4 regions of the Ectobacillus sp. JY-23 genome follow, and region 4 is predicted to be linked to each of the others. Evidence: a T-box and tRNA genes for the amino acid it is inferred to sense, from the RefSeq annotation. Region 4 holds a T-box; the other regions hold tRNA genes.
What was found. A T-box is a leader RNA that pairs with one kind of tRNA and senses whether it is charged. The one in region 4 lies ahead of tyrS (tyrosine--tRNA ligase), so its partner is inferred to be a tRNA-Tyr.
Positions count from the first base shown of each region.

Region 1: it has a tRNA-Tyr gene. The T-box ahead of tyrS (tyrosine--tRNA ligase) is inferred to sense a tRNA for this amino acid. The anticodon was not compared.
Region 2: it has a tRNA-Tyr gene. The T-box ahead of tyrS (tyrosine--tRNA ligase) is inferred to sense a tRNA for this amino acid. The anticodon was not compared.
Region 3: it has a tRNA-Tyr gene. The T-box ahead of tyrS (tyrosine--tRNA ligase) is inferred to sense a tRNA for this amino acid. The anticodon was not compared.

Region 1 covers NZ_CP095462.1:3,012,879-3,017,632, reverse strand. Annotated here, with positions in the region: gene MUG87_RS15325 (DsbA family protein) at 6-656, opposite strand; gene MUG87_RS15320 (DUF4023 family protein) at 841-960, shown strand; gene MUG87_RS15315 (DUF420 domain-containing protein) at 1,096-1,644, shown strand; tRNA gene MUG87_RS15310 (tRNA-Leu) at 2,051-2,131, opposite strand; tRNA gene MUG87_RS15305 (tRNA-Cys) at 2,133-2,207, opposite strand; tRNA gene MUG87_RS15300 (tRNA-Gly) at 2,214-2,288, opposite strand; tRNA gene MUG87_RS15295 (tRNA-Gln) at 2,292-2,366, opposite strand; tRNA gene MUG87_RS15290 (tRNA-His) at 2,418-2,493, opposite strand; tRNA gene MUG87_RS15285 (tRNA-Trp) at 2,505-2,578, opposite strand; tRNA gene MUG87_RS15280 (tRNA-Tyr) at 2,582-2,666, opposite strand; tRNA gene MUG87_RS15275 (tRNA-Thr) at 2,671-2,746, opposite strand; tRNA gene MUG87_RS15270 (tRNA-Phe) at 2,777-2,849, opposite strand; tRNA gene MUG87_RS15265 (tRNA-Asp) at 2,854-2,929, opposite strand; tRNA gene MUG87_RS15260 (tRNA-Met) at 2,931-3,007, opposite strand; tRNA gene MUG87_RS15255 (tRNA-Val) at 3,040-3,115, opposite strand; tRNA gene MUG87_RS15250 (tRNA-Glu) at 3,122-3,196, opposite strand; tRNA gene MUG87_RS15245 (tRNA-Ser) at 3,203-3,293, opposite strand; tRNA gene MUG87_RS15240 (tRNA-Asn) at 3,301-3,375, opposite strand; rRNA gene rrf (5S ribosomal RNA) at 3,385-3,500, opposite strand; rRNA gene MUG87_RS15230 (23S ribosomal RNA) at 3,703-4,754, opposite strand, start outside.
Region 2 covers NZ_CP095462.1:2,602,738-2,607,491, reverse strand. Annotated here, with positions in the region: gene MUG87_RS13495 (glycerate kinase) at 206-1,345, opposite strand; tRNA gene MUG87_RS13490 (tRNA-Ala) at 1,635-1,710, opposite strand; tRNA gene MUG87_RS13485 (tRNA-Gly) at 1,721-1,792, opposite strand; tRNA gene MUG87_RS13480 (tRNA-Lys) at 1,799-1,871, opposite strand; tRNA gene MUG87_RS13475 (tRNA-Gln) at 1,876-1,950, opposite strand; tRNA gene MUG87_RS13470 (tRNA-Tyr) at 1,997-2,081, opposite strand; tRNA gene MUG87_RS13465 (tRNA-Val) at 2,088-2,163, opposite strand; tRNA gene MUG87_RS13460 (tRNA-Glu) at 2,171-2,245, opposite strand; tRNA gene MUG87_RS13455 (tRNA-Thr) at 2,263-2,335, opposite strand; tRNA gene MUG87_RS13450 (tRNA-Asn) at 2,337-2,411, opposite strand; rRNA gene rrf (5S ribosomal RNA) at 2,569-2,684, opposite strand; rRNA gene MUG87_RS13440 (23S ribosomal RNA) at 2,766-4,754, opposite strand, start outside.
Region 3 covers NZ_CP095462.1:3,190,434-3,195,187, reverse strand. Annotated here, with positions in the region: gene MUG87_RS16195 (penicillin acylase family protein) at 1-158, opposite strand, end outside; tRNA gene MUG87_RS16190 (tRNA-Glu) at 521-592, opposite strand; tRNA gene MUG87_RS16185 (tRNA-Asn) at 597-671, opposite strand; tRNA gene MUG87_RS16180 (tRNA-Ile) at 684-757, opposite strand; tRNA gene MUG87_RS16175 (tRNA-Trp) at 765-838, opposite strand; tRNA gene MUG87_RS16170 (tRNA-Thr) at 845-917, opposite strand; tRNA gene MUG87_RS16165 (tRNA-Phe) at 950-1,022, opposite strand; tRNA gene MUG87_RS16160 (tRNA-Asp) at 1,030-1,105, opposite strand; tRNA gene MUG87_RS16155 (tRNA-Met) at 1,107-1,183, opposite strand; tRNA gene MUG87_RS16150 (tRNA-Ser) at 1,225-1,317, opposite strand; tRNA gene MUG87_RS16145 (tRNA-Ala) at 1,321-1,393, opposite strand; tRNA gene MUG87_RS16140 (tRNA-Pro) at 1,400-1,473, opposite strand; tRNA gene MUG87_RS16135 (tRNA-Arg) at 1,479-1,552, opposite strand; tRNA gene MUG87_RS16130 (tRNA-Gly) at 1,596-1,667, opposite strand; tRNA gene MUG87_RS16125 (tRNA-Leu) at 1,674-1,757, opposite strand; tRNA gene MUG87_RS16120 (tRNA-Lys) at 1,764-1,836, opposite strand; tRNA gene MUG87_RS16115 (tRNA-Gln) at 1,844-1,918, opposite strand; tRNA gene MUG87_RS16110 (tRNA-Tyr) at 1,926-2,010, opposite strand; tRNA gene MUG87_RS16105 (tRNA-Val) at 2,017-2,092, opposite strand; rRNA gene rrf (5S ribosomal RNA) at 2,118-2,233, opposite strand; rRNA gene MUG87_RS16095 (23S ribosomal RNA) at 2,316-4,754, opposite strand, start outside.
Region 4 covers NZ_CP095462.1:1,859,893-1,864,646, reverse strand. Annotated here, with positions in the region: gene MUG87_RS09630 (GNAT family N-acetyltransferase) at 1-436, opposite strand, end outside; gene acsA (acetate--CoA ligase) at 609-2,327, shown strand; gene MUG87_RS09620 (hypothetical protein) at 2,564-2,794, shown strand; T-box leader at 2,858-3,082, shown strand; gene tyrS (tyrosine--tRNA ligase) at 3,120-4,376, shown strand; gene MUG87_RS09610 (mechanosensitive ion channel family protein) at 4,438-4,754, shown strand, end outside.

The sequences.
Region 1 (4,754 bases), 1.2 Mb from region 4:
CCCCGTCACTTTTTCAACTCTTCTTCAATCGCTTTTTTAATGCTCATATAGTCTGGATTTACTAACTCGCCATTGACATATACGCTCGGCGCACCCTGTACTTTTAACTTTAACGCCAGATCTTTATCTTTGTTTACTTTTTCAATAATTTCCTTGCTTTGCATATCTTTATTAAATTGTTCAACATCAATATCAGACATTTTTTCTGTCACAAGCTGTTCAAGTAAGTCTTGCGTGATCCATACTTCTTCTGGCTTTTTTTGCGCTTGATACAACTCATGATAAAACGTCCAAAAAGCTTGAGGATTTTGCTTATACACAGCTTCTCCGGCACGTGCGCCCAGCATCGAATCCTCACCAATGAATGGGAAGTTAATAAAGTGGAACTGTACTTTCCCTGTGTCAACATATTCTTGCTTCAATTGCGGAAGTACGGTGTTATCCCATGTACGACATGCGGGGCATTTAAAATCACCAAACTCTACAACATGTATATTCGCTTCTTTATTACCAAGTGTTTGCTGATTTGTGTATTGAAAGGGATCTGCTTCCCCTTCCTTCTTCTTTTGATAAATACTATAAGCGATAGTACCACCCAAAATGAGAAAAGCAATGGAGAAAATAATTAATATAATGGACATGTTTTTAGACTTCATGCAATCTTCCTCTTTACGTATTTTATATATGTAGTATGGTCTCAAATCGAGCACATTACCCATGATAACAAGGTTTTGTTCATGAGTCTATTGTCCTGCACACATGACACAATATTGCCACAAGTATAACGTAACGACAAAAGGAAACAGTAATACAGAAGAACCAAAAAAGGAGAGACACATAATGGATAGTAAACAAAATTTCGTTGAAGCATTGCATACACAGCAAAAAAAGCAGGAAAAGAATAAGCGCTCTCAAGGAAAAGGGCATCCCGATAAAGTACTGCCGAATAACCAACACTAATATATAGAGACATGAAAGCATGGAGCAAGGTGTTCCATGCTTTTTCATCATAACTTGTTCAAACTTTTGACACACGTTTTTATTTGGAACATGTTAAAATAGAAAGGATAATATACTGCTCGAGGAGGCTTTGCAATGAACACACCAAACAATGAGACAAGCGGACGCAACTATACCGCATTTGTTGTTACGCTTTCTATTGTCGTTAATGCCATTATTTTGCTACTGTTCTTCGGACCTGTCGGATACGAAGGAGAAGTTAGTTTTGATACTTCTATTTTGCCCCGCATTAACGCTGTTTTAAATAGCTTTACGTTTATATTTTTAGTAGCAGCACTTTATTTTATTAAAAAGAAAAATATTACGTTGCATAAACGCTTTATTCTTGCTGCTTTTACCACTACATTGCTCTTTTGTGTATCATACTTAACGCATCAATACCTATCAGAGCCAACACACTTTGGTGGTGAAGGCTTTATTCGAACTGTATATTTCTTCATTTTAATTACACATAGTGTATTAGCTGCCATTATTGTTCCGCTTGCTCTATTCTCCTTAATTTGGGGATGGACAGGACAGCTTACAAAACATCGTAAAATTGTAAGATGGTCTATGCCGATTTGGTTATATGTAAGCTTTACAGGTGTTGTGGTGTACTTAATGATTTCTCCGTATTATGGGTAATAAAAAGCTGCCAGTACCTGGCAGCTTTTTTGTATGTAACATTCTTACTTATTATAAAATATGGCTTCATTAAAGTTTGCTGTTACCTCCCGCGAGACGTCAGGGGCCTCCTTAGTGCTATGTTCCTGCGGGATTTTCACAGGCTTTTTCCGCCGTCTAAATAAAAGGCTGTTTTCGCAAACTTTGTTGCTTTGTAACAAGTAGTGGGGAGTGGTTGATTTCCACTCCAGGTTGCTCGCTTTCCGCGGGGCGTGCGGTGAGCCTCTAACCCGCTGCTCCCGCAGGAGTCTCGCACCTTCCGCTCCAACCAACCTTAAACGAAGAAACCTATCTAAAAACAACAATCTTTTAGAAAAGAGCCAAATAAAAAGAGATGCTCTGATTAACAGAACATCTCTTTCTTGTATACCGGTGGCCGGGGTCGAACCGGCACTCCAGAGGAACACGATTTTGAGTCGTGCGCGTCTGCCAATTCCGCCACACCGGCATGGAGGCGGCAACCGGATTCGAACCGGTGGATAAAGGTTTTGCAGACCTTGGCCTTACCACTTGGCTATGCCGCCGTTATATGGAGCGGAAGACGGGATTCGAACCCGCGACCCCAACCTTGGCAAGGTTGTATTCTACCACTGAACTACTTCCGCATATGGCTGGGCTAGCTGGATTCGAACCAACGAATGACGGAGTCAAAGTCCGTTGCCTTACCGCTTGGCGATAGCCCAATATGTCATAAATGCATTATATCTCATTTATTCACTTTAGCGCAAATAAAATGGGGCGATCGATGGGAATCGAACCCACGAATGTCGGAGCCACAATCCGATGCGTTAACCACTTCGCCACGACCGCCATATTTTGTTTGGCAGGGGTAGTAGGAATCGAACCCACACCGGAGGTTTTGGAGACCTCTGTTCTACCTTTAAACTATACCCCTAAATGGTGGAGGGGGACGGATTCGAACCGCCGAACCCTGAGGGAGCGGATTTACAGTCCGCCGCGTTTAGCCACTTCGCTACCCCTCCACAATGGTGCCGGCTAGAGGACTTGAACCCCCAACCTACTGATTACAAGTCAGTTGCTCTGCCAATTGAGCTAAGCCGGCGTATGAAGAAAATCAATTTTTGTTTAAAAGTGGCTCGGGACGGAATCGAACCGCCGACACGAGGATTTTCAGTCCTCTGCTCTACCGACTGAGCTACCGAGCCAAAATGGCGGTCCCGACCGGGATCGAACCGGCGATCTCCTGCGTGACAGGCAGGCATGTTAACCGCTACACCACGGGACCTTGGTTGCGGGGACAGGATTTGAACCTGCGACCTTCGGGTTATGAGCCCGACGAGCTACCGGACTGCTCCACCCCGCGACGATAATAAATAACTTGACTTTTTATTTATATGGTGGAGGATGACGGGATCGAACCGCCGACCCCCTGCTTGTAAGGCAGGTGCTCTCCCAGCTGAGCTAATCCTCCACTATATGGTGACCCGTACGGGATTCGAACCCGTGTTACCGCCGTGAAAGGGCGGTGTCTTAACCACTTGACCAACGGGCCAGATTATGGCGGAGAGCGAGGGATTCGAACCCTCGATACGCTTATGACGTATACACGATTTCCAATCGTGCTCCTTCGGCCTCTCGGACAGCTCTCCATTTAAATGGCTCCGCAAGTAGGATTCGAACCTACGACCTATCGGTTAACAGCCGATTGCTCTACCGCTGAGCTATTGCGGAATAATGTAAGCCTGGCAACGTCCTACTCTCACAGGGACAAGGTCCCAACTACCATCGGCGCAAAAGAGCTTAACTTCCGTGTTCGGTATGGGAACGGGTGTGACCTCTTTGCCATCATTACCAGACTCTTATTATTATACTGACAGAAGAAAATCTGTCAAGAAGAAATATCATATTCCTTCAAAACTGGATAACATAGTGTATATTCATAATCTAGCTCCAGCTCGCAGCTCCATCCGGTCAAATAACCTTGTTCCGCCAACGTCTATCAACGTTTCTGTCACAAGAACATTTGCCCTGCGGAGCTAAACGCTCGCTTCTGCTTTTTTGGTTAAGCCCTCGATCGATTAGTATCAGTCAGCTCCACACGTCGCCGCGCTTCCACCTCTGACCTATCAACCTGATCATCTTTCAGGGATCTTACTAGCTTGACGCTATGGGAAATCTCATCTTGAGGGGGGCTTCATGCTTAGATGCTTTCAGCACTTATCCCGTCCGCACATAGCTACCCAGCGATGCCCTTGGCAGAACAACTGGTACACCAGCGGTGCGTCCATCCCGGTCCTCTCGTACTAAGGACAGCTCCTCTCAAATTTCCTGCGCCCGCGACGGATAGGGACCGAACTGTCTCACGACGTTCTGAACCCAGCTCGCGTACCGCTTTAATGGGCGAACAGCCCAACCCTTGGGACCGACTACAGCCCCAGGATGCGATGAGCCGACATCGAGGTGCCAAACCTCCCCGTCGATGTGGACTCTTGGGGGAGATAAGCCTGTTATCCCCGGGGTAGCTTTTATCCGTTGAGCGATGGCCCTTCCATGCGGAACCACCGGATCACTAAGCCCGACTTTCGTCCCTGCTCGACTTGTAGGTCTCGCAGTCAAGCTCCCTTATGCCTTTACACTCTTCGAATGATTTCCAACCATTCTGAGGGAACCTTTGGGCGCCTCCGTTACATTTTAGGAGGCGACCGCCCCAGTCAAACTGCCCACCTGACACTGTCTCCCGCCCCGATGTAGGGGCGCGGGTTAGAACTTCAATACAGCCAGGGTAGTATCCCACCGACGCCTCCACCGAAGCTGGCGCTCCGGGTTCATAGGCTCCTACCTATCCTGTACAAGCTGTACCAAAATTCAATATCAGGCTACAGTAAAGCTCCACGGGGTCTTTCCGTCCTGTCGCGGGTAACCTGCATCTTCACAGGTACTATAATTTCACCGAGTCTCTGGTTGAGACAGTGCCCAAATCGTTACACCTTTCGTGCGGGTCGGAACTTACCCGACAAGGAATTTCGCTACCTTAGGACCGTTATAGTTACGGCCGCCGTTTACTGGGGCTTCGGTTCAAAGCTTCGCTTGCGCTAACCTCTCCCCTTAAC
Region 2 (4,754 bases), 740 kb from region 4:
ATGTAAAAAGGTGTTAAGTTACTTTCCCATACCTTTGTACAAATGAAAAAAACGCCAAGATTGGCGTTTTTGTATCCTCTTTTAGCTAATGCTATATCAGTTTTTGTAGTTTTTCCAACATACCAAGGGCAAGAAAAAGAAAGCGCCATAACATCTTATTGGATGTGCATAGTTTTATTTCATCTTAGTTTTTCTAGTGATCTTTTTATAAGCTCTGTTGTGCTATTTTCCAAACAGCAGCTACATTCCTTGCAGTTAGACTCACGTTTTCATATGCATTTTGTAATGCTTCTTCTAAAGACATAGCTCCCGGTACGATACTAAATACCGCGTCAATGCCATGCTTATAAACAACCTGATGATTATTATCGGCCGAGCCAGCAATTACAACTACAGGTACACCATATTGTGCAGCCAATGTAGCCACACCGGAAACTGTTTTACCATGAATGGTTTGTGCATCAATTCTTCCTTCCCCTGTAATAAGAAGCTCTGCCTCTTGCATGTGTTTCTCGATACCAGAAACAGATAGAACGAGGTCAATACCAGGCACCAGCTCTCCGCCTAGGAAAGCAAGAACGCCCGCACCCATTCCCCCTGCAGCACCTGCCCCTGCGACATTTACATCTCGCTGTACACATTCTTTGAGAACATAAGCATAATTTCTCATATTTCTTTCTAATTGCTCAACCATTGTAGATGTTGCTCCTTTTTGCGGAGCAAATATATAGGAGGCACCTTTCTCTCCTACTAAAGGATTATTCACATCACAAGCAGCTTCTATTTTAATAGAAGCTAGTCGAGAATCTAAAGCAGATGTATCAATGTAAGCCAACTCATCTAGTCCGCCTCCATTTAAAGAAATAGTGCTATGCTTTCGATTTAAAAACCGTACTCCTAATGCAGCAGCCATTCCGACTCCCCCATCATTTGTTGCGCTACCTCCTAATCCTAAAATAATCTTTTGAACACCCGCATTTATAGCATCTAATATGAGCTCTCCTGTTCCATATGTACTTGTTATAAGCGGGTTCCGTTCCTTCGGTGATAAAAGATGTAATCCGGAAGCAGCTGCCATCTCAATAAATGCGGTGCTACCGTCTGGTGAGAGGCCGTAAAAAGCCTCTACAACTCTTCCTAATGGGTCATGTACCTTACAAGAGACAAAGGTGCCTCCACATGCTTCTGTTAATAGAGATGCCGTTCCTTCACCTCCATCACCTAACGGCACTTTTATGTATGTTGCATCTGGGTATACTTGTCCAAACCCTTCTTCAATTGCATGACACACGTCCCTAGCTGTTAAGCTTTCTTTATAGGAATCCGGTGCAATAATAATTTTCATTTTTCATCCCTCCATTTTTATTATGACAGAGAAATCTTATTGAAAGCTGTTTTCGCAAACTTTGTTGCGATTTAACAAGTAGTGGGGCATGGTTGATTTCCGCTCGGGGTTGCTCGCTTTCCGCGGGGCGTGTAGTGCTCCCGCAGGAGTCTTGCACCTTCCGCTCCAACCAACCGTAAACGAAGAAACCTATCTAAAAGCAACACTCTTTAGAAAATAATCTATCAAAAACACAAAAAAGCTGTAAATTCATTATTGAATCTACAGCTTGTCATTTATAATATGTAGTTGGTGGAGCCTAGCGGGATCGAACCGCTGACCTCCTGCGTGCAAGGCAGGCGCTCTCCCAGCTGAGCTAAGGCCCCGTTATAAGTAAGCGGAAGACGGGATTCGAACCCGCGACCCCAACCTTGGCAAGGTTGTATTCTACCACTGAACTACTTCCGCAAAATGTGAGCCATGAAGGACTCGAACCTTCGACCCTCTGATTAAAAGTCAGATGCTCTACCGACTGAGCTAATGGCTCATAATGGCTGGGCTAGCTGGATTCGAACCAACGAATGACGGAGTCAAAGTCCGTTGCCTTACCGCTTGGCGATAGCCCAACAATACGTTTTTATTTTAGACAGGTTGTCCAAATTTTATACAAAATGGTGGAGGGGGACGGATTCGAACCGCCGAACCCTGAGGGAGCGGATTTACAGTCCGCCGCGTTTAGCCACTTCGCTACCCCTCCGATATATGGTGGAGGATGACGGGCTCGAACCGCCGACCCTCTGCTTGTAAGGCAGATGCTCTCCCAGCTGAGCTAATCCTCCATATATATGGTGACCCGTACGGGATTCGAACCCGTGTTACCGCCGTGAAAGGGCGGTGTCTTAACCACTTGACCAACGGGCCATTAAAAAATGGCGCATAGCTTCCAACCGGGCTTGAACCGGTGACCTCTTCCTTACCATGGAAGTGCTCTACCGACTGAGCTATGGAAGCATGGCTCCGCAAGTAGGATTCGAACCTACGACCTATCGGTTAACAGCCGATTGCTCTACCGCTGAGCTATTGCGGAATGCTAAGGTTTTATTCCTAATATATACTCCTTGTAACAGCCGATCGTCCTGATCTCAGAAAGATGACTCAAGAAGCAGCTCAATCAGTACGCTGAAGACTAATCAATGAAGATTATTCTTTCGTGCTCTACCGCTGAGCTATTGCGGAATAATAATGCCTAGCGACGTCCTACTCTCACAGGGACAAGGTCCCAACTACCCTCGGCGCAAAAGAGCTTAACTTCCGTGTTCGGTATGGGAACGGGTGTGACCTCTTTGCCATCATCACTAGACATATGAAGGCATGTTCCTTCAAAACTGGATAACAAGTGTGTAATCTAGCTCCAGCTCGCTAAACGCTCGCTTCTGCTTTTTTGGTTAAGCCCTCGATCGATTAGTATCAGTCAGCTCCACACGTCGCCGTGCTTCCACCTCTGACCTATCAACCTGATCATCTTTCAGGGATCTTACTAGCTTGACGCTATGGGAAATCTCATCTTGAGGGGGGCTTCATGCTTAGATGCTTTCAGCACTTATCCCGTCCGCACATAGCTACCCAGCGATGCCCTTGGCAGAACAACTGGTACACCAGCGGTGCGTCCATCCCGGTCCTCTCGTACTAAGGACAGCTCCTCTCAAATTTCCTGCGCCCGCGACGGATAGGGACCGAACTGTCTCACGACGTTCTGAACCCAGCTCGCGTACCGCTTTAATGGGCGAACAGCCCAACCCTTGGGACCGACTACAGCCCCAGGATGCGATGAGCCGACATCGAGGTGCCAAACCTCCCCGTCGATGTGGACTCTTGGGGGAGATAAGCCTGTTATCCCCGGGGTAGCTTTTATCCGTTGAGCGATGGCCCTTCCATGCGGAACCACCGGATCACTAAGCCCGACTTTCGTCCCTGCTCGACTTGTAGGTCTCGCAGTCAAGCTCCCTTATGCCTTTACACTCTTCGAATGATTTCCAACCATTCTGAGGGAACCTTTGGGCGCCTCCGTTACATTTTAGGAGGCGACCGCCCCAGTCAAACTGCCCACCTGACACTGTCTCCCGCCCCGATGTAGGGGCGCGGGTTAGAACTTCAATACAGCCAGGGTAGTATCCCACCGACGCCTCCACCGAAGCTGGCGCTCCGGGTTCATAGGCTCCTACCTATCCTGTACAAGCTGTACCAAAATTCAATATCAGGCTACAGTAAAGCTCCACGGGGTCTTTCCGTCCTGTCGCGGGTAACCTGCATCTTCACAGGTACTATAATTTCACCGAGTCTCTGGTTGAGACAGTGCCCAAATCGTTACACCTTTCGTGCGGGTCGGAACTTACCCGACAAGGAATTTCGCTACCTTAGGACCGTTATAGTTACGGCCGCCGTTTACTGGGGCTTCGGTTCAAAGCTTCGCTTGCGCTAACCTCTCCCCTTAACCTTCCAGCACCGGGCAGGTGTCAGCCCCTATACTTCGCCTTGCGGCTTCGCAGAGACCTGTGTTTTTGCTAAACAGTCGCTTGGGCCTTTTCACTGCGGCTCTCGCTAGAGAGCACCCCTTCTCCCGAAGTTACGGGGTCATTTTGCCGAGTTCCTTAACCAGAGTTCTCTCGCACACCTTAGGATTCTCTCCTCGCCTACCTGTGTCGGTTTGCGGTACAGGCACCTTTTACCTCGCTAGAAGCTTTTCTTGGCAGTGTGGAATCAGAGAGTTCGCCCATACGGGCTTCCCCATCACAGCTCAGCCTTACGATGAGCGGATTTGCCTACTCATCAGCCTAACTGCTTAGACGCACGCGACCAGCGGTGCGCATCTCCTATCCTCCTGCGTCCCTCCATTGCTCAAACGGTAAAGAGGTGGTACAGGAATATCAACCTGTTGTCCATCGCCTACGCCTGTCGGCCTCGGCTTAGGTCCTGACTAACCCTGAGCGGACGAGCCTTCCTCAGGAAACCTTAGGCATACGGTGGATGGGATTCTCACCCATCTTTCGCTACTCATACCGGCATTCTCACTTCTAAGCGCTCCACCAGTCCTTACGGTCTGACTTCACAGCCCTTAGAACGCTCCCCTACCACTGATACCTTTGGTATCAATCTGCAGCTTCGGTAGTATGTTTAGCCCCGGTACATTTTCGGCGCAGAGTCACTCGACTAGTGAGCTATTACGCACTCTTTAAATGGTGGCTGCTTCTAAGCCAACATCCTAGTTGTCTAAGCAACTCCACATCCTTTTCCACTTAACATACATTTTGGGACCTTAGCTGGCAGTCTGGGCTGTTTCCCTTTTGACCACGGATCTTATCACTCGTAGTCTGACTCCCAAGGAATAAGTCATTGGCATTCGGAGTTTGACTGAATTCGGTAACCCGAGGGG
Region 3 (4,754 bases), 1.3 Mb from region 4:
GCAATTACACCAGAAACTTGTGGAAGACTTCGTTTTATATACAATGTACCTGCTGTATAAGCAACACCTGCAATAGAGATGAGAAAGACTAATGTGATAGCTAAGAGTCTTTTCCACCTTCGCGTCTTCACCCGCTTTTCCACTAATAGTTGTTCCATTCAATTCCCCCCTTATATATGAAATTTCGCTGTATATAACATTCTTCCTTCATTACATAAAAAGAGTTATTTTATATCTGACACACATAAGAAACTTTCTTTACTAGGTATAAGTTAAAAATAAAGACTATATTAAAACCTGACGTTGCTAATTGGCACTTGTTGATGGGAGTGAGGCGGATGGAACACATGTGGGAAAAGTGAGTAAAGGAGAGACGTTGCAGGCGAATAGCGCCGAGTCGACTCCCTGACTGCCCGCGGAAAGCGAACAAACCTCCATAACGGAAATCAGCAACGAACTTTCACAGAGCCTAAATAAAAATATACAAAAAAAACCAGTGCGAATGCACTGGCTTTTGGTATGACCCGTACGGGATTCGAACCCGTGTTACCGCCGTGAAAGGGCGGTGTCTTAACCACTTGACCAACGGGCCTTAATGGCTCCGCAAGTAGGATTCGAACCTACGACCTATCGGTTAACAGCCGATTGCTCTACCGCTGAGCTATTGCGGAATATATCACTAATGGGCCTAAATGGACTCGAACCATCGACCTCACGCTTATCAGGCGTGCGCTCTAACCAGCTGAGCTATAGGCCCACGTGTTTGGCAGGGGTAGTAGGAATCGAACCCACACCGGAGGTTTTGGAGACCTCTGTTCTACCTTTAAACTATACCCCTAATCGATGCCGGCTAGAGGACTTGAACCCCCAACCTACTGATTACAAGTCAGTTGCTCTGCCAATTGAGCTAAGCCGGCTTATAAAGAAAAGTGATATGTAAATTAAGAAGTGGCTCGGGACGGAATCGAACCGCCGACACGAGGATTTTCAGTCCTCTGCTCTACCGACTGAGCTACCGAGCCATAAAAATGGCGGTCCCGACCGGGATCGAACCGGCGATCTCCTGCGTGACAGGCAGGCATGTTAACCGCTACACCACGGGACCTTGGTTGCGGGGACAGGATTTGAACCTGCGACCTTCGGGTTATGAGCCCGACGAGCTACCGGACTGCTCCACCCCGCGACAATCATGAATTATTTAATTTACCATTCATATAAAATAAATGGCGGAGGAAGAGGGATTCGAACCCCCGCGCGGCTCTCACCGCCTGTCGGTTTTCAAGACCGATCCCTTCAGCCGGACTTGGGTATTCCTCCGTATGGAGCCTAGCGGGATCGAACCGCTGACCTCCTGCGTGCAAGGCAGGCGCTCTCCCAGCTGAGCTAAGGCCCCATGAAATCGGGAAGACAGGATTTGAACCTGCGACCCCCTGGTCCCAAACCAGGTGCTCTACCAAGCTGAGCCACTTCCCGTATAACGCGCCCGAAAGGATTCGAACCCATAACCTTCTGATCCGTAGTCAGATGCTCTATCCAATTGAGCTACGGGCGCATAAACAACTGTATATATTTTGTGTGATATAAAATACAGTATAAGCGGAAGACGGGATTCGAACCCGCGACCCCAACCTTGGCAAGGTTGTATTCTACCACTGAACTACTTCCGCATATATTGGTGCGGGTGAAGGGACTCGAACCCCCACGCCGAAGGCGCCAGATCCTAAGTCTGGTGCGTCTGCCAATTCCGCCACACCCGCAAAATGTGAGCCATGAAGGACTCGAACCTTCGACCCTCTGATTAAAAGTCAGATGCTCTACCGACTGAGCTAATGGCTCATAATTATGGCTGGGCTAGCTGGATTCGAACCAACGAATGACGGAGTCAAAGTCCGTTGCCTTACCGCTTGGCGATAGCCCATCAAAAATGGTGGAGGGGGACGGATTCGAACCGCCGAACCCTGAGGGAGCGGATTTACAGTCCGCCGCGTTTAGCCACTTCGCTACCCCTCCGATATATGGTGGAGGATGACGGGATCGAACCGCCGACCCTCTGCTTGTAAGGCAGATGCTCTCCCAGCTGAGCTAATCCTCCGTAAAAAAAGCCCAAATTGGGCATTGCCTAGCGACGTCCTACTCTCACAGGGACAAGGTCCCAACTACCCTCGGCGCAAAAGAGCTTAACTTCCGTGTTCGGTATGGGAACGGGTGTGACCTCTTTGCCATCATCACTAGACATATGAAGGCATGTTCCTTCAAAACTGGATAACAAGTGTATAATCTAGCTTCAGCTTGCTAAACGCTCGCTTCTGCTTTTTTTGGTTAAGCCCTCGATCGATTAGTATCAGTCAGCTCCACACGTCGCCGCGCTTCCACCTCTGACCTATCAACCTGATCATCTTTCAGGGATCTTACTAGCTTGACGCTATGGGAAATCTCATCTTGAGGGGGGCTTCATGCTTAGATGCTTTCAGCACTTATCCCGTCCGCACATAGCTACCCAGCGATGCCCTTGGCAGAACAACTGGTACACCAGCGGTGCGTCCATCCCGGTCCTCTCGTACTAAGGACAGCTCCTCTCAAATTTCCTGCGCCCGCGACGGATAGGGACCGAACTGTCTCACGACGTTCTGAACCCAGCTCGCGTACCGCTTTAATGGGCGAACAGCCCAACCCTTGGGACCGACTACAGCCCCAGGATGCGATGAGCCGACATCGAGGTGCCAAACCTCCCCGTCGATGTGGACTCTTGGGGGAGATAAGCCTGTTATCCCCGGGGTAGCTTTTATCCGTTGAGCGATGGCCCTTCCATGCGGAACCACCGGATCACTAAGCCCGACTTTCGTCCCTGCTCGACTTGTAGGTCTCGCAGTCAAGCTCCCTTATGCCTTTACACTCTTCGAATGATTTCCAACCATTCTGAGGGAACCTTTGGGCGCCTCCGTTACATTTTAGGAGGCGACCGCCCCAGTCAAACTGCCCACCTGACACTGTCTCCCGCCCCGATAGAGGGGCGCGGGTTAGAACTTCAATACAGCCAGGGTAGTATCCCACCGACGCCTCCACCGAAGCTGGCGCTCCGGGTTCATAGGCTCCTACCTATCCTGTACAAGCTGTACCAAAATTCAATATCAGGCTACAGTAAAGCTCCACGGGGTCTTTCCGTCCTGTCGCGGGTAACCTGCATCTTCACAGGTACTATAATTTCACCGAGTCTCTGGTTGAGACAGTGCCCAAATCGTTACACCTTTCGTGCGGGTCGGAACTTACCCGACAAGGAATTTCGCTACCTTAGGACCGTTATAGTTACGGCCGCCGTTTACTGGGGCTTCGGTTCAAAGCTTCGCTTGCGCTAACCTCTCCCCTTAACCTTCCAGCACCGGGCAGGTGTCAGCCCCTATACTTCGCCTTGCGGCTTCGCAGAGACCTGTGTTTTTGCTAAACAGTCGCTTGGGCCTTTTCACTGCGGCTCTCGCTAGAGAGCACCCCTTCTCCCGAAGTTACGGGGTCATTTTGCCGAGTTCCTTAACCAGAGTTCTCTCGCACACCTTAGGATTCTCTCCTCGCCTACCTGTGTCGGTTTGCGGTACAGGCACCTTTTACCTCGCTAGAAGCTTTTCTTGGCAGTGTGGAATCAGAGAGTTCGCCCATACGGGCTTCCCCATCACAGCTCAGCCTTACGATGAGCGGATTTGCCTACTCATCAGCCTAACTGCTTAGACGCACGCGACCAGCGGTGCGCATCTCCTATCCTCCTGCGTCCCTCCATTGCTCAAACGGTAAAGAGGTGGTACAGGAATATCAACCTGTTGTCCATCGCCTACGCCTGTCGGCCTCGGCTTAGGTCCTGACTAACCCTGAGCGGACGAGCCTTCCTCAGGAAACCTTAGGCATACGGTGGATGGGATTCTCACCCATCTTTCGCTACTCATACCGGCATTCTCACTTCTAAGCGCTCCACCAGTCCTTGCGGTCTGACTTCACAGCCCTTAGAACGCTCCCCTACCACTGATACCTTTGGTATCAATCTGCAGCTTCGGTAGTATGTTTAGCCCCGGTACATTTTCGGCGCAGAGTCACTCGACTAGTGAGCTATTACGCACTCTTTAAATGGTGGCTGCTTCTAAGCCAACATCCTAGTTGTCTAAGCAACTCCACATCCTTTTCCACTTAACATACATTTTGGGACCTTAGCTGGCAGTCTGGGCTGTTTCCCTTTTGACCACGGATCTTATCACTCGTAGTCTGACTCCCAAGGAATAAGTCATTGGCATTCGGAGTTTGACTGAATTCGGTAACCCGAGGGGGGCCCCTAGTCCAATCAGTGCTCTACCTCCAAGACTCTCACACTTGAGGCTAGCCCTAAAGCTATTTCGGGAGAACCAGCTATCTCCAGGTTCGATTGGAATTTCTCCGCTACCCACACCTCATCCCCGCACTTTTCAACGTGCGTGGGTTCGGGCCTCCATTCAGTGTTACCTGAACTTCACCCTGGACATGGGTAGATCACCTGGTTTCGGGTCTACGACCACGTACTATGTCGCCCTATTCAGACTCGCTTTCGCTGCGGCTCCGTCTTATCAACTTAACCTTGCACGGGATCGTAACTCGCCGGTTCATTCTACAAAAGGCACGCCATCACCCGTAAATGGGCTCTGACTACTTGTAGGCACACGGTTTCAGGATCTCTTTCACTCCCCTTCCGGGGTGCTTTTCACCTTTCCCTCACGGTACTGGTTCACTATCGGTCACTAGGG
Region 4 (4,754 bases):
CTGTCCCTTTTAAATCCCAGTGCCAATAGTATTCAGTTGTAATGATGATATAATCTTCCATATAGTCGTCCAGCATGGATATCTGGAGCATGTTTTTACCTACAGAGAAGCCTCTGAAAGCAGGCACAACTTCAACAGCACCAAGCTCAATCAAGTTTTCCATGTTCGCTTCTGACCAGCGTTCTAGCGGGTCTGGGTGAAGATATGTAATATAGCCGACAATTAAGTCTTGATGACGTGCTATAATAATGCGGGCTTCTGGGAGCTTGGAGATTTCTAAAACAGCTTTATACTGCTGTGGTGCCGGTCTAAATGCAGTAAGGTCCTCATGAAACTGATAGAGTTCTAAATTACTAGGAGACACAGGGCCTTCAATCATTAAGGTACCTTTTGGTGTTTTTAATGTTTTGGCATGGTATACCTTATTATGAATCAATCGATTTCACCCCCTTGATGCTAGTCGTTTCCTTCATAGTAGCGTATAAATTACGCGATGTGAATCGAAATTTGTCAGTAAAAATTTACATAAAAACGATAAATTATACTGAAAATTAAGAAAAGTATCATTATAATAAATAGTAGAGTTGCTAAAGGAGGGGGAAGTTACAATGAAAGTGGAAGCGCTTCCGGTTATTAAAGGAGCTAATAATCTAGTAAGTTATGATGAAACATGTGCAAATTTTGATTGGAAAGAAACAGAGCAAAACTTTTCCTGGTATACAACGGGTCGTGTAAACATTGCATATGAAGCAATTGATAGACATGCGGCATCACCGCTTAAAAATAAGGTGGCGTTATATTATCAAGATAGCGAACGCCGTGAGAAATATACCTTTAAAGAAATGATGGAAAACTCTAATAAAGCAGGAAATGTGCTGAAAACATATGGTGATGTAGAAAAAGGAGACCGTGTTTTCATCTTTATGCCGCGCTCACCGGAGTTGTACTTTACTTTACTTGGCGCAGTAAAGCTTGGTGCAATTGTAGGACCTTTGTTTGAAGCTTTTATGGAAGGCGCAGTGCGCGATCGCTTAGAGGATAGCGAAGCGAAGGTGCTTGTTACGACACCGGAGTTGCTTTCACGTGTTCCCTTTAACGATTTACCAGCTTTAAAAACCGTTTTTCTTGTTGGTGAAAACGTGGAAGAAGGCGGCAAAACAGTAGCGTTTAATCCATTGTTCAAAGTCGCATCCAAAAAATTAGACATTGAATGGGTAAGTCGTGAAGACGGTCTCATCCTTCATTATACATCCGGCTCTACGGGAAAGCCAAAAGGCATTTTGCATGTTCATAATGCGATGATTCAGCATTATCAGACAGCAAAGTGGGTATTAGATGTTCAAGAAGATGATGTATATTGGTGCACAGCAGATCCAGGCTGGGTAACAGGTACGTCTTATGGTATTTTTGCACCATGGTTAACGGGTACCTCTAACGTTGTACTTGGTGGGCGTTTCAGTCCAGACGCATGGTATGAGGCGCTGCAAGAATATGGTGTTACAATTTGGTATAGTGCACCAACGGCATTTCGTATGTTAATGGGAGCGGGAGATGATGTGCTGAAGAAGTACGATTTATCATCGCTTCGTCATATTATGAGTGTGGGAGAGCCTTTAAATCCAGAAGTGGTTCGCTGGGGTATGAAGGTATTCCATTTACGCATACATGATACGTGGTGGATGACGGAAACAGGCGGACAAGTTATTTGTAACTACCCTTGCATGGAAATTCGTCCAGGTTCTATGGGCAAACCACTTCCTGGTATTCAAGCAGCCATTGTGGATAACGAAGGCAAAGAAGTACCTCCTTATACAATGGGCAATCTAGCTATCAAAAAAGGATGGCCTTCTATGATGCGTATGGTTTGGAATAATCAAGCAAAATATGAGTCTTATTTTATGCCAGGAGACTGGTACGTATCAGGAGATTCTGCTTATATGGATGAAGACGGTTACTTTTGGTTCCAAGGACGAATTGATGATGTGATTATGACGGCAGGAGAGCGTGTAGGGCCGTTTGAAGTAGAGAGCAAACTTGTCGAACACCCTGCGGTTGCAGAAGCAGGCGTTATTGGTATACCGGACCCTGTTCGCGGTGAAATCATCAAGGCGTTTATTGCATTGCGTACCGGTTATGAGCCATCTGATGAATTAATTGAAGATATTCGTCTATTTGTGAAGAAAGGTTTGGCTGCACACGCGGCACCTCGTCAAATCGAATTTCGAGATAAATTACCTAAAACACGAAGTGGTAAAATCATGCGTCGCGTTTTAAAGGCGTGGGAACTCGATTTACCGACAGGAGATCTTTCTACAATGGAAGATTAATATGAAAGAAGCTTGAACCACGTGTTCAAGCTTCTTTTTTGTGCTAAGATAAAAGAGCGTGAAATTTTAAAGGGAAGTTGTACTTAATTATAGAAGAGAGAGAAATGAGCGATACGCAGAAGAGTTTGAGGTCGATGCTAAGTAATGAAACATTTCCTCTCGTTGTAAAAATGATAAGAGAATGATACATAGTGCACGTATAAGTTCTGTTAGAATAGGATAAAGGAGTGAAGGCTATGCGTAATGAAGATAAAGAGTCTCTTGTGGAAACAATGGATAAATACGATAAAATTATGAAGCGAATTTCCATTCATCGAACACCGCCGGCAAGGCGAATGGAATTGAAAATTGAAGGAACCCTGTATACACATTTGGAGCAGGAAGAGTTTTTGAAAGAATTTACAAATTGGCTGGAAAAGGAGCATCATAGCTCTCGCTTCATTGGACAAGTGACAGTCAAGAAGTAAGATGCGTATGGGATTGACAGTGTTGGGGAAATAATGATATAAAAGGTTATATATCAAGTCAATAAATAAGCGTTGAAAGGCTACAGTAGTGGTTGACTCACTGTTATAAGAGAGCCGGTGGTTGGTGTGAATCGGTACAAAGTCAAACATGAATTACATCCTGGAGCATTCTTTTTCGAATGAGCATGTGCTTAAGAGGAAAAGAACGGTTAAAGCCGTTATGGAAATCGAGTGGTGGCATACATGTCACAACTAGGGTGGTACCGCGATTATAAAATCGTCCCTTTTTTAGGGGCGATTTTTTTATTTTAAAGGAGTGAACATGATGGATATCTTACAGGATTTAGAGTTTAGAGGTCTTATTAATCAGCAAACAGACGCAGAAGGACTGCGAGAGTTGCTTGCAAAAGAAAGTGTCAAGTTGTACTGCGGGTTTGACCCGACTGCAGATAGTTTGCATATTGGACATATGCTGCCCATTTTAATTTTGCGTCGTTTCCAATTAGCAGGTCACCAACCAATTGCCTTAGTAGGCGGTGGTACAGGCTTAATTGGGGACCCAAGTGGCAAAAAAGCGGAACGTCAATTGAACGAGCAGGAAACAGTTGCGATGTTTAGTCAGCGCATCAAGGAGCAGCTCTCTTCTTTTCTGGACTTTGAGAAAGCGGGTAATCCAGCAACAATCGCGAACAACTATGATTGGATTGGATCTTTAGATTTGATTACGTTCCTTCGTGATATCGGTAAGAACTTTGGCTTGAATTATATGTTAGCAAAGGATTCAGTTGCTTCTCGATTAGAATCAGGTATTTCCTTTACAGAGTTCAGCTACATGATTTTACAATCATACGACTTCTTGAAGCTGTACCAAACAGAGGGCTGCCGATTGCAGGTGGGCGGCAGTGACCAATGGGGGAATATTACGGCTGGAATGGAATTGATTCGAAAAACAGAAGAAGACGCAAAGGTGTTTGGTCTAACCATTCCGCTAGTTACAAAATCTGATGGTACGAAGTTTGGTAAAACAGAGGGCGGTGCTGTTTGGCTAGACGCAGAAAAAACAACGCCATACGAGTTCTACCAGTTCTGGATTAACACAGATGACCGCGATGTAATCAAATACTTGAAATACTTTACATTCCTGTCGCATGAGGAAATCTTAGAACTTGAAAAACAAACACAAGAAGCACCTGAAAAGCGTGCGGCCCAAAAAGCACTTGGTGAAGAAATGACGAAGCTTGTACACGGCGAAGCAGCATTAGAACAAGCGATTAAAATTTCACAAGCCTTATTTAACGGTGCAGTAGCTGAATTAACCGCTGCTGAAATTGAGCAGGGCTTTAAAGATGTACCTTCTTACACACATTCGGGTGAAGAAATTACGCTTGTTGACTTACTTGTTAACAGCAAAATTTCACCGTCTAAGCGTCAGGCGCGCGAAGATATTACAAGCGGTGCAATTTCTGTAAACGGCGAGCGTGTACAAAGCACGGATGCAGTGGTAAATAGGGAAAATCGCATCGAAGATAAATTTACAATTATTCGACGTGGTAAGAAAAAATACTTTTTGATTAAATACTAATAAAAAAAGCGTAAGTGCCCCTTACGCTTTTTCCTTTATTACTTAGAAAGGAGACATACAAATGGACGTTGTAAAATGGTTTAATACATATGTGATGAGTCCGGATAAGTTGGTGAGTTTTGGGGGTGCGCTGCTAAAGGTAATCTTTATTTTTATTGTGGCGCGAATTGTGATTCATTTTGTGCGTGTTGCAATTGAAAAGATGTTTAGGCTGCGTTCACGCACACCAATGATGCGTCATAGTGAACGAAGAGAAGCAACGCTTACGAAGCTCTGTCAAAATATTGCGGTATATATCATTTACTTTATTGCAGCGCTAACAGCCTTTGAAGCAATGGGAATTGACATTAAAGCATTGCTGGCTGGTGTAAGTATTGT